Hahella sp. HNIBRBA332: one gene and its partner. The protein of the gene in region 1 interacts with the protein of each later gene in a pairwise test. Links are inferred from orthologs where the notes say so. Each region holds a gene or a part of one and is shown on either strand. Other genes may lie near its edges.

Evidence for each region. The genes of interacting proteins can lie anywhere in the genome.
Region 2: the proteins of O5O45_RS31485 (region 1) and ung interact in binary tests that used the Escherichia coli proteins (3 or more experiments, as listed by UniProt). The link is inferred for Hahella sp. HNIBRBA332 from one-to-one orthologs.

Annotation. Positions count from the first base shown.
Region 1 is NZ_CP132203.1:7,077,667-7,085,749, reverse strand. What follows is about bases 2,053-5,052. They hold O5O45_RS31485 (class I SAM-dependent DNA methyltransferase), read right to left. Parts: upstream 4,315-5,052; coding sequence 2,791-4,314; downstream 2,053-2,790. Other genes in these bases: O5O45_RS31480 (PDDEXK nuclease domain-containing protein), read right to left, coding at 4,315-5,052; O5O45_RS31490 (hypothetical protein), read right to left, coding at 2,336-2,689; O5O45_RS31495 (ATP-grasp domain-containing protein), read left to right, coding at 2,053-2,339. Also shown: O5O45_RS31510 (type I restriction endonuclease subunit R), read left to right, coding at 1-236; O5O45_RS31505 (restriction endonuclease), read left to right, coding at 392-928; O5O45_RS31500 (RDD family protein), read left to right, coding at 994-1,464; more of O5O45_RS31495, read left to right, coding at 1,515-2,052; more of O5O45_RS31480, read right to left, coding at 5,053-5,370; O5O45_RS31475 (hypothetical protein), read right to left, coding at 5,367-6,248; O5O45_RS31470 (AAA family ATPase), read right to left, coding at 6,245-7,966; O5O45_RS31465 (restriction endonuclease subunit S), read right to left, coding at 7,972-8,083. UniProt on the Escherichia coli protein: The subtype gamma methyltransferase (M) subunit of a type I restriction enzyme. The M and S subunits together form a methyltransferase (MTase) that methylates A-2 on the top and A-3 on the bottom strand of the sequence 5'-AACN(6)GTGC-3'.
Region 2 is NZ_CP132203.1:3,949,047-3,952,288, forward strand. Bases 256-3,242 are described here. They hold ung (uracil-DNA glycosylase), read right to left. Parts: upstream 2,137-3,242; coding sequence 1,375-2,136; downstream 256-1,374. Other genes in these bases: ygfZ (CAF17-like 4Fe-4S cluster assembly/insertion protein YgfZ), read left to right, coding at 256-343; O5O45_RS17445 (HDOD domain-containing protein), read left to right, coding at 496-1,335; lysS (lysine--tRNA ligase), read right to left, coding at 2,179-3,242. Outside these bases: more of ygfZ, read left to right, coding at 1-255. UniProt on the Escherichia coli protein: Excises uracil residues from the DNA which can arise as a result of misincorporation of dUMP residues by DNA polymerase or due to deamination of cytosine.

The sequences.
Region 1 (8,083 bases):
CCGAGGTGAATAAAAATAACTCAGAAGCTGCCGCAGCGTTAATCAACTCACTGAAAGACGTCTCGCAAGCAGCGACTCTGATAGGCTCGCTCGTTATTATCAAGCTCACAATAAACGGAGAATCACAGGTGATTTCACAATTACTGACCACAGAGCAACTACTGGTGCTGGAAAAGAACCCCACTCTGTTGAATCAGCCCGCGAAACTGCTTGAGCAACTGAAGAAACCGGATTAAAAGACGCCCTCTTTTTTTTCAGAGGGTGGTTAAACGGCAATTAGACAACACAGGCACGTGAAAGGAGTCTTTATGGACAAAAATGGTTGGATGGTTCGAGCTGGAGAAGGAGGCCGTTTATTTGATCACTTCGAGAAAGGCTATATCGCGGTCGGATGGGACCTCATGGGAGATCTTTCTCACCTGACAGAGAGGCCGACGAAACCGAAGAACTTCAGCCATCCAGAGAGAACACAATTAACCAAAGCAAGGAACTTATTAAAGATAAGATCATTGCACTGGATGCCGACGAAATGGAGCAACTTATAGCCACAGTACTGCGTGGAATGGGCTTTCGCGCTCGCGTGTCGCCGAAAGGTCCGGATAGAGGAATAGATGTGTTCGCTTCACCCGATGGACTGGGTTTACAGGAGCCCCGAATTAAAGTGGAAGTTGAGCATCGCAGCGGTACAATTGGCGCTCAAATCCTGCGTAGTTTCATTGGCGCTCTTCGTCCCGGTGACAGAGGTATTTTCGTCAGCACAGGCGGCTTTACGCGAGAAGCCCGCTACGAGGCGGACAGAGCAAATATTCCTCTTACACTAGTTGATATCGACATTCTCGCGGAGCTGGTAGTCGACTATTACGAGGAGTTCAGTCTCGAAGGCAAAGCGCTTATTCCGTTAATTAGGATTTACTGGCCAGCTGAGTAGTTAAAACCGATGATTAGACCACCACATAGCTTCAATTTAGAAACTCGGATGTATAAGGTAACTCAATGAATCCCTACCAAGCTCCACAGGCGGATCTGACTCCAGAAATTAACACGGAGGATATGGACTACGTCGGTTTCTGGGCGAGAACCGGCGCCAGTATTATCGACACGCTGATCATGATGGCGATCACTTACCCGATTCTGATCTCCCTATATGGCCTCAACTATTTCGATGGGGAGACCTTTATCGCAGGTACGGCGGATGCGCTGCTCAACTATGTCTTCCCGGCGATCGCCGTCATTCTGTTCTGGATCTATCGCTCCGCCACGCCAGGAAAAATGTTGGTTAACGCTGTCATTGTCGACGCCAAAACAGGCGTCAAGCCATCAAAGGGCCAACTCATCGGGCGTTATTTCGCTTACTACCTTTCATTGCTGCCACTGGGCCTGGGTTTCCTGTGGGTCGCCTGGGATCCAAAGAAACAAGGCTTCCACGACAAGCTTGCAGGAACAGTCGTTGTGCGGTCCAGCTAAGTAAATCCAACCATCCCCTTTAGCGTTATTGATTAAGTTTCGAGGACTCTATGGCTTCCATCATCGTGGTGAACGGTGAGCAATACTGGCCAAAATATCTGACTGGCCATGAGGTGCATTACCGTCGTTTGCAAACCAGTAAATGGCTGTATCACGATAACCGACTGTGGGTGTTTGACGCTTCCGGCGTCGTGCGGGCGGACGCCGTGTTGTGGCGACTTGGCGCGGTGAAGCCGGACGAGTCCCATCGCAGCGTCCTTGAGCTGATTCGTTTCGCCGGTGTTCCCTGCGTAAATCCGGCGCGCACCTTACTGCGCGGATATGATCGCTTATCGATGCTGGCGGAACTGCAGGAGGCGGGTCTGACCGTATCGCCACACACTATCGCCATCGGCGAGAACCTGTTGGATAAAGTCGATCCTCCCCTGCCCTCGGTGGTTAAAGTCGGTAATTTTCACGGTGGTTACGGCAAAGCCCTGGCGGAAAACGCAACCTCCTGGTCCGACATCAAGGACCTGACGTTCATATCCAATGACTATGTGACGCTGGAAGACTACATCCCCTACGTCCGCGACATCCGCTGTCTGGCTATCGGCGACCGGATGTGGGCCATGTCCCGCCGCGGCGCCCGCTGGAAAGCCAACATCGAAACCCTGGACTTTCAACTGATGCCAGTCCCCGACAACTTGCGAGAGCAAACCCAAATCGCAATGGATCACCTGAACGCTGACATACTCGGCCTGGACTTCCTGGAAACCGAGAACGGCGAATTTATCCTGCTGGAAAGCAACGACATCCCCGGCCTGAGCGGCTTTCCAGAAGACGCTCTGGAAGCGCTGGCGAGGATTGTGAGGGAGAGAGTCGAGGGCGTTTAGCGGTTTGGCGGCGCCTCTGCTGATAACGGCAAAATGGACTTGCCGTCAGTGCTGACGCACAGATTTAAAGCATTGTTATGTTCGCCCAGGAATCCAAATTGCGAACGAACCTGCATGATAGCTTCCGCTACCAACTTTGGTGTCACTGAAAAAGAAGCGTCAGGAGTAGCCTCGGCAATCTCAGGAGAGAACCGCCACGGAATATTCATGTCTTTATCCAATGTAAACCAAGGCGCGCCCTTTTCCCCCTCCCGCCATACTTTCAATCTGAGCAGGTTCCATTCCACTTCATCAACCAACCAGACATATCGAGCATCGTTGACGGTTATTAATCTAGTCTTGGATTTCATAGAAAAAACAAGGCTGCTATTCGTTTATCTGTTAATTGATTTCCAGCAAAATTTTTTTGTTATTCCTATGCCAGGGGCCTTCAGGCATCCAATCTATAACACTATGACGATTCAGGAAGGCCAGCCGCTACATCCCTAAACGCCTGTAAGGCCGCTTCCAGATGATCAATGATCTCCTGCTGAAGGATTGCAGGCGGTGGAAGGTTATCCAAGTTATCCAGGCTATCGTCTTTTAGCCAAAAGATGTCGAGACTGGCTTTGTCCCTGGCGACAATGTCGGCGTATTTATAGAATTTAAAACGCTCCGTCTCTTTACGGGTTTTGGCGTTATAGCATTCGATAAAATCCTGCAGATCAGCAAGTACCAGGGGGCGCTGTTTTAGGGTGAAATGTTTGTTGGTTCGAAGATCGTAAAACCATATGCCTTTAGTATGCACCTTGCCATCACGAGGCGCGTTATCAAAGAACACGACATTCGCTTTCACGCCATTGGCATAAAATATCCCTGTAGGTAAACGCAGAATCGTGTGCACATTACAGGTTTCCAGCCACTTGCGGCGAATACGCTCACCGACTCCTCCCTCAAACAGCACGTTATCGGGGAGAACCACAGCAGCTTTACCCGACTCTTTTAGCATGGAGATAATATGCTGAAGAAAATTGAGTTGTTTGTTGGTAGTGGTCGCCCAGAAATCCTGGCGCTCGTAGACCAATGAATCCTTGTCCGCCACTCCCTCAGCGTCAGTAATTGTAATACTGCTCTTTTTACCAAAGGGAGGATTCGCCAGCACGTAGTCAACAGTTTCCGAAGGCTTGTTGAGTAACGCATCGGACCGCTCCACATTGGGTTCGCCATCCAAACTCCCTATATTATGTAAGAACAAGTTCATCAGACATAAACGACGCGCCGATGGCACGATTTCGTTGCCATGGAAGGTATTATCACGCAGAAATGCGGCTTGGGGTTTATTTAGCTTGCTCTTAGTCGTTACAGCCGGATAGCTCTTGTTAGGATTCCAATGGGTATAGCCCTTTTTTATCCACTCAGGGTCACCATAAGCAATCCAATCATGGGCGCTAAGAAAGAAGCCCCCAGTTCCACAAGCTGGATCAGCGATAGTTTTATTAGCCTCTGGCTGTATACAGGCCACAATGGCGTCAATTATCGGACGGGGTGTAAAGTACTGACCCGCGCCGCTTTTGGTATCCTCCGCGTTTTTCTGTAACAGCCCTTCGTAAAGGTCTCCTTTTGCGTCGGACTCCAAACTGATCCAGTTCTCCTCGTTGATCAACTTAATGATGCGAGAGAGTTTGGCGGGGTCGGGGATTTTATTTTCGGCTTTAAAGAAAATAGCGCCCAGCATCCCCCGCCCTTGGCCCAGGTTCTTCAGGATCTTGTGGTAGTGATTTTCCAGCTTTTCCCCTGACTTGTTTAATAGCGTAGGCCAAGCGTAGGTTTCAGGCACACTGGTATCGCGATTGTATGGGTGTTGCGAATACTCGTGAGCCATCTTCAAAAACAGCAAATAGGTCAGCTGCTCAAGATAGTCACCGTATCCTACCCCGTCATCGCGCAGGGTATGGCAGTAGTTCCAGACTTTTTGTACAAGTGTAGCTGCATTCATTTACTGTTTATCCAGATTATGGTCTTTGTCAGAAGAGACCGTATATTTGCTTTGCGCAGCATCAATGGCGCGCTGTAAGCGCTCGTGCAGCAGTTGCCGCTCCGGCAACTCCGTCAGGTATTCAGCAACATGGATACCGCTTTCATCTAGTTGCAGCAGCTCAATTTGTTCCTGTCGGTTTTCCGCGCATAGCACAATCCCCAACGGCGGTTCCTCGCCAGGCTGGCGCTCATACTTATCCAGCCAACGCAGGTAAAGCTCCATCTGACCTTTGTAATGGGCCTTAAAGGGACCTATCTTCAAATCGATAGCGACAAGCTGTTTCAGGCGACGGTTATAAAACAGCAGATCAATATAGAAATCATCATCGTCAATTTGAATACGCTTTTGCCGAGCAATAAAAGTAAAGCCCGCGCCTAGCTCCAATAAGAAGCTTTCGAGGTCGCGCAGAATAGCGTCTTCCAGATCTTTTTCAAGGTAATGGTCTTCAAGTCCGAGAAAATCCAGTACATACGGGTCTTTTAGCAGTAAATTCCCTGTCACACGATCCGTGTTAGCCAAAGCAGCCAGCTCCTGTTTAACCAGCGCCTCCGGCTGCTTCGACAGCGCCGTACGCTGATACAACATGGAATCAATTCGGTTCCCCAAATCCCGTACGCTCCAGTGTTCAATACGGCACATCTGGGCGTAAAACTCACGTTGTAAGGGCTCTTTCAGGGGAATCAGCTTGGTAAAATGGCTCCAGCTCAATTGTCGTGACAGCGTTGCGACAATCTCTGGATCGGGAAAGGCCTCGGAAAACTGCATCATTCTGCGTAGCTGCTTTTCTGAAAAACCCCGGCCAAAATCCTGGGTTAATTGTCGCGCCAGCGTTGCGACAATTTGTTTACCGTAGTTAGCGCGCTCGCCACCGAGTACTTCTTGGTTAATACGCTGGCCGATCTGCCAATAGAGCTGCGTCAGGGTGGTGTTGACGGCAATAGCGGCTTGCTGTTTAGCACCGGTGACAAGTGTGCGGATTTCCCGAAGAAGCAAAGTGTTATCTGGACTATTCATCCCAAACCTCGCAATAGTTCGCCAATCCAGCTATGTAAATTTTCTGTATCTAATTCCTGCTCCTGCTTAAGCTGATAAACCAAAAAACCCAAATAAGTATTCTTGTTTTTGGGATTGAACCAGTGCCTAAGCTTTTTCAGCTCACGACGGAAAGACGCATCAGCGCCTTGATCGCCCCGCAGCCTTTTCAGAAACCATTTTTTAGTATCTTCCACAATAGGCTGGACCTGTGACCACTGGGCAGCTCGACTCGAGTTAATTGATTGCTGATCAAGATGGTAGATCAAGATGGAAAGCTGGACTCTTAAATCTTCTTCTGACCCTTCAGGAAAACGGGAAAAAGGCCTTCCAGATTTATCGAAGGACAGCAGTGTCCAATCAAGTACATCGCAGGGGTCCAACAAAGCTGGAATTTCATTATCCTGATCCAGGACATCATAGGCTCGATCGGGTTCATTCACTAATGGGAAGTAACTCGTTTTTCCACCAGCTGAACCTCTGAGACTTTTACGCCACTCGTTACAGTGCTGACAGGAGAATCGAAAATTATCGAGCTTGTAGGCAGCCCATTTATAACCGAGATGCTCCGGTTGAATCGTATAATTTTCTAGAGTTTTCTCGGGTGTTTTTAACCTAACACCTTTTACTTTACCTTTAGGACGATAGTGATCAACGGCATTATCCGTTCTGGGGATACCTGTTTCACAATACCAGCATCGGTCACAGGAAATGTCCGCAAGAGAGTCTTTAAGGCAGCGCCACACATCGGCGCGATCGTCAGCTTCAATCGTTCCATTAATTAAGTCGTTTGTAGCTGTCTGTGCACGTTGATCCCAGTTAGCAGGGGTTTCTAAAAAGGTGTTATCAACAAACCTCACTCACTTTCCCCCGCAAGAATTTCTTCCATTGCCTGTTTGGCTATGCTGTTTCTCTCTTCAGCGGATAGCGAAATAGCAAACTGCATCAGCTCTTGGTAATCCTCAGTTTCCGCTTGTTTTGCCAATAATTCACGACGATATATGAGGTAGCGCTGATAATCGTCATCGCGCTGCATTAAGTTGAAACGATCATCATCCAGCCACTGACTGATCACCTGAAAGCGCAGTTCTTGAATCCGAGTTTTATCAGTTAGTGAAGCCAATGCACGATACATTTCCAAGCGCCGTTGCGTGCGCTTATCCAGTGAGGAAGCAAGTCCAAACATATCACTGGTTACTATGCCCGAATAGCCCATCCCCCTAGGGTCATAGTCTGGCAGATGGGAACTAATGGATAGATACTCGGGATCACGATAGAGAATCTGCACCTGCTCGCGAGCAAGCTCAGCTACGGCTAAGGGGTTGTGCGTGTTGAGTACAATATGACTTGAGCCACTATCAGTTCTACCTGACCCTACAAACATTTTCAGGTATTTGAAGTAATCAACACTCCACTGTGGATTTAGATGGGTGTCAGGCTCATCCAGCAAAAACAGGCCTTCATCTTCAGCTGTAAAACGTAAAAGCCCCAGAACAGTAAGCAACTGTTGCTCACCTTCACTGAGCTCTCTGAATATTACAGTTCCATCGTTATTTTTGAGTTTAACTCGAATACGTACTTCGTCAATTAACTCTGAAACATAAGTACTCTCAATATCTCGGAAAAACTCTCGCGGCGTCGTATTCCCCACAAGTTTCTTAAGTGCATCAAGATCTTTCACATAAAGATATAAATATTCCAGTGAGGTTTTATTCCATAAACTAGTCTGTGTACGTCGATTAATACGAATAGGAGCTAACGAAACATCATATAACCGAGTCAAAAAGTTTTTTACGACGCCGCGAGAATTCCAGAATCTAGAATCGCCATCTGGGGCGTTAGATTTCCAGGGAGGCTGATTGAGAACAAAGAGTACTGAGTCGATACCAACGTCAGTATCAATACCAAAGTGTTCCTCTAAAAATTGCTGAACAAAGCTTTCCTGATTCAGCATGAATGCCAGCAGAGTGAATTGGCTATGTACCGGTTTGGCGTAGAACATCTTGCGCAGGCCAGGATCAATACCATTTCGCAAGTTGTCGTCGTATTTTTCCAGATAAGGGGTGAAGACTTCGTACATCCTTTGGCTATGACCAGAGTAATAACCAAATACATAGCTAGGTAAGAACTCATCTCTACGTTCTACAAATTTATTGAATTTTATAGGTTGTAGATTTTCTTCAGTATCATCAGCCTCAGAAAAAAGGCCTATTTGCTCCTCATCGCCATCCGTATTCTCTTTTGAGAGTTCTCGATAGGATACCTTATAGACATTACTAGCTCTGTCAGGGTCGGCATTGATTACAATTTCTTTGTTATGACAAAAGTAACGCAGTATATAGGCGAATGAGGGCTTTTCAGGTACGGAGTGTCCCCCCTTTTTGTTAGGCTTGCCGATCAGGTCCCTGAAAATTGTGGCCAGCGCCTCCAATACATTGGATTTACCAGTACCATTCCAGCCAATGACCACGGTGATCCATTCGTCTTCATCAAAATCAATAGTGACGTTTTTGAGGTTTTTAAAGCGTTGCTTATCGCCCGTTTTCTCGGAGCCTATCGTCAGTGAAGCTAAACGCATAACCCTTATTCGCTTATTAGTCTTATCATGTCGTAATCACCGTGACGTTCCACATCCAGGCGTTCGGCTTTGTCCAGTTTACGCAACTCATTATAAAGCTCTTCAATGCGATCGGTC
Region 2 (3,242 bases), 3.1 Mb from region 1 along the record:
GCTGAATTTGCAGGCGCTGGGCGCTATCAGCTTCAATAAGGGCTGCTATACGGGGCAAGAAATCGTCGCCCGTATGCAATACCTTGGCACCCTGAAGAAGCGCATGTTCTTACTCTCTTCTGGTACGCTGGTCCCCGCACCCGGCTCAGCGATCACCGACGAAACAGGCGCCCGAATTGGCCTAGTCGTGCGCAGCGCCCATGGAAACACGCTCGCCGTGTTGGACAAGTCTGCGGCAATGGATAAAGCGTTGCGCTTGGAGGAGTCTCCAGCCACCCCATTGCAACTACTTGAACTTCCCTACGCTATTGAAGAAGTTAGCAACACAAAGAAAAAGCTCTAGCATAATCCCATACCTTAGCGGCGCGTTTCTATGCGCCGCCGACAAGCATCCCTCAAAAATTCTGCTATAACTTAAATTGGACCTTGAAAGAGGCTGAAGCGCTTCTCAGTGGGCCCGAATCCAATGCAGCCAACCTATTCACGGATATGCAAATGGCAGAATTAGAAGAGAAAATCAAAGCAGACATACTTCAGGCAATAGATTCCGATAAGCTGGTGCTGCCCACCCTTCCGGAGGTCGCTCTGCAAGTTCGAGAAGTGGCGGAAAGTCCGGACTCATCCGTTCAGGACCTCGCTAAAGTCATTAGCAACGACACCGCCATGACGGCCCGCATTATACGTGTATGCAACAGCCCGCTCTTACGCGGCAGCAGGGAAATATCGAACCTGACCATGGCGATTGGCCGCCTAGGCATGGCCTACACCGCAAACCTAGCAACGGGGCTGGCGATGGAGCAAATGTTCCAGGCCACCTCGGAACAGATAGATCAACGCATGCGGGAAATCTGGCGCAGTAGCACGGAAGTGGCGGGCATCTGCCACGTGCTCGCGCAGCATTACACCAAGTTGAAACCCGATCAGGCGACCCTCGCCGGACTGGTGCACCAAATTGGCGCCCTGCCCGTGTTGACCTATATCGAGCATAACGACATTCATGTCGACAACGAAACTCTCGACAAACTGATCGACACATTACAGCCCACGATTGGGCAGTATATTCTCAAAAAGTGGGACTTCCCCGCAGAACTCCAAATCGTGCCCATAGAATTCAGCAACTTCCAGCGGCAGTCGCCCACCGTCGATTACGCAGATGTGGTGATGGTGGCCAAGCTGCAAAGCCTGATAGGCAGTCAGCACCCTTATACAGAGATGGATTGGGGGCAGATATCGGCGTTCAACCGACTCGGTCTCGACCCGGAAATTGATATGAACGAAGCGGAGGATTTAAGCGCGGAGATGGAAGCCGCCATGGCGTTACTTTCGCCTTCCTGACATATAAAAAACGGCGGACCAGGATCCGCCGCTTTGGCCTTATTCGACAGAGGCTGGCGCTTTCTTGATCAGACGCCCCTTCTCATCCAGCCGATCCTTCGGAGGCAGACGCCAATCAATCGCCTTCTTTTGATGGGTGCGCAGATAGTCGTTCGCACTGGCGAAATGACCGCACCCCATAAAACCGCGATGGGCGGATAACGGCGACGGGTGAACACTCTCCAGCACACAGTGACGCTGACGGTCGATAAATGCGCCTTTACGCTGGGCGTAACTGCCCCACAACAAAAACACCACATTTTCCCGCTCGCTGTTTATCAGCTGTATCACTCTGTCAGTGAACTGCTCCCACCCTTTACCCTGATGCGAGGCAGCCTTGCTCTGCTCCACTGTCAGCACACTATTCAGCAGCAAAACCCCTTGTTGAGCCCAATAAGCCAGACATCCATGCTCCGGTACGCCTAAACCAAGCTCATTGTTGATTTCCTTGAAGATATTCACCAATGATGGCGGCGGCGCGATCCCAGGCAACACGGAAAAGCTAAGTCCATGCGCCTGACCTGGACCGTGATAGGGGTCCTGGCCCAATATGACTACCGACACATTCTCAAAAGGCGTCGAGTTGAGCGCGTTGAAGCAGTTATCCAGACTAGGGTATATAACCTTGCCCTGTCCGTCTTGCGCCCCAAGAAACTGCTCCAGCTGCACCATGTAGGGCTTGGAAAATTCTTCTTTCAGGGCGTCCTTCCAGCGGGTGTCTGGGGCCAAAGCCCCAAACAGCACCTCTGCGCAGCTTTGCATCTGCATTCTCCTTTTCTCTATCCGTTCAATACGGAGGAACGATCAGTCCGCCAACGGACGCATATGAGGGAATAAAATAACGTCTCTAATTGAGGGCGAATCGGTCAGCAGCATCACTAGTCGATCTATGCCAATACCCTCACCTGCGGTCGGCGGCATACCGTGCTCCAACGCAGTGATGTAGTCTTCGTCGAAGAACATCGCTTCGTCGTCACCCGCTTCTTTCTCCGCCACTTGCTTACGGAAGCGCTCAGCCTGATCTTCCGGATCATTCAACTCCGAAAATCCGTTGGCGATTTCTCTGCCGCCCACGAAAAACTCAAACCGGTCAGTGACGAAAGGATTATCGTCATTGCGACGCGCCAGCGGTGATACTTCCGTCGGGTACTCAGTAATAAAGGTCGGCTGCATCAAACGATGCTCGACGGTCTTTTCGAAGATTTCGATTTGAATCTTGCCCAAGCCCCAGGATGCTTTAAGAGGAATACCCAGGTCAGTCGCCACCTTTTTGGCGCCGTCCATATTGTCAATGTCAGCCAGCGACAATCCAGGATTGAAGTGCAGAATCGACTCCACGACTGTCATGCGCAGGAAAGGCTTGCCGAAGTCATAGACGATTTCATCGACCACCTCGCCATCCGCATTCTTGGATGTATTGCGCACTTCCGTCGTTCCCAGCGCTTCCTGAGCCACCCAACGCAGCATTTCCTCGGTCAGGTTCATCAGGTCTTTGTAGTCGGCGAACGCCTGGTAGAATTCGATCATTGTGAATTCAGGATTATGGCGGGTGGACAAGCCCTCATTACGGAAGTTGCGGTTAATTTCAAACACCCGCTCAAAGCCGCCCACAACCAGACGCTTCAGGTAAAGCTCCGGCGCTATACGCAGGAACATCTCAATATCCAGAGCATTGTGATAGGTCACAAAGGGACGCGCCGTAGCGCCGCCAGGTATGACCTGCAACATCGGCGTCTCCGCCTCAATAAAGTCACGCTTGGCAAGGAAGTAGCGAATACTTTCGATCACTTTGGAGCGAATACGGAAGGTTTCCCGCGCTTCTTCATTGGTGATCAGGTCCAGATAGCGCTGGCGATAACGCATTTCCG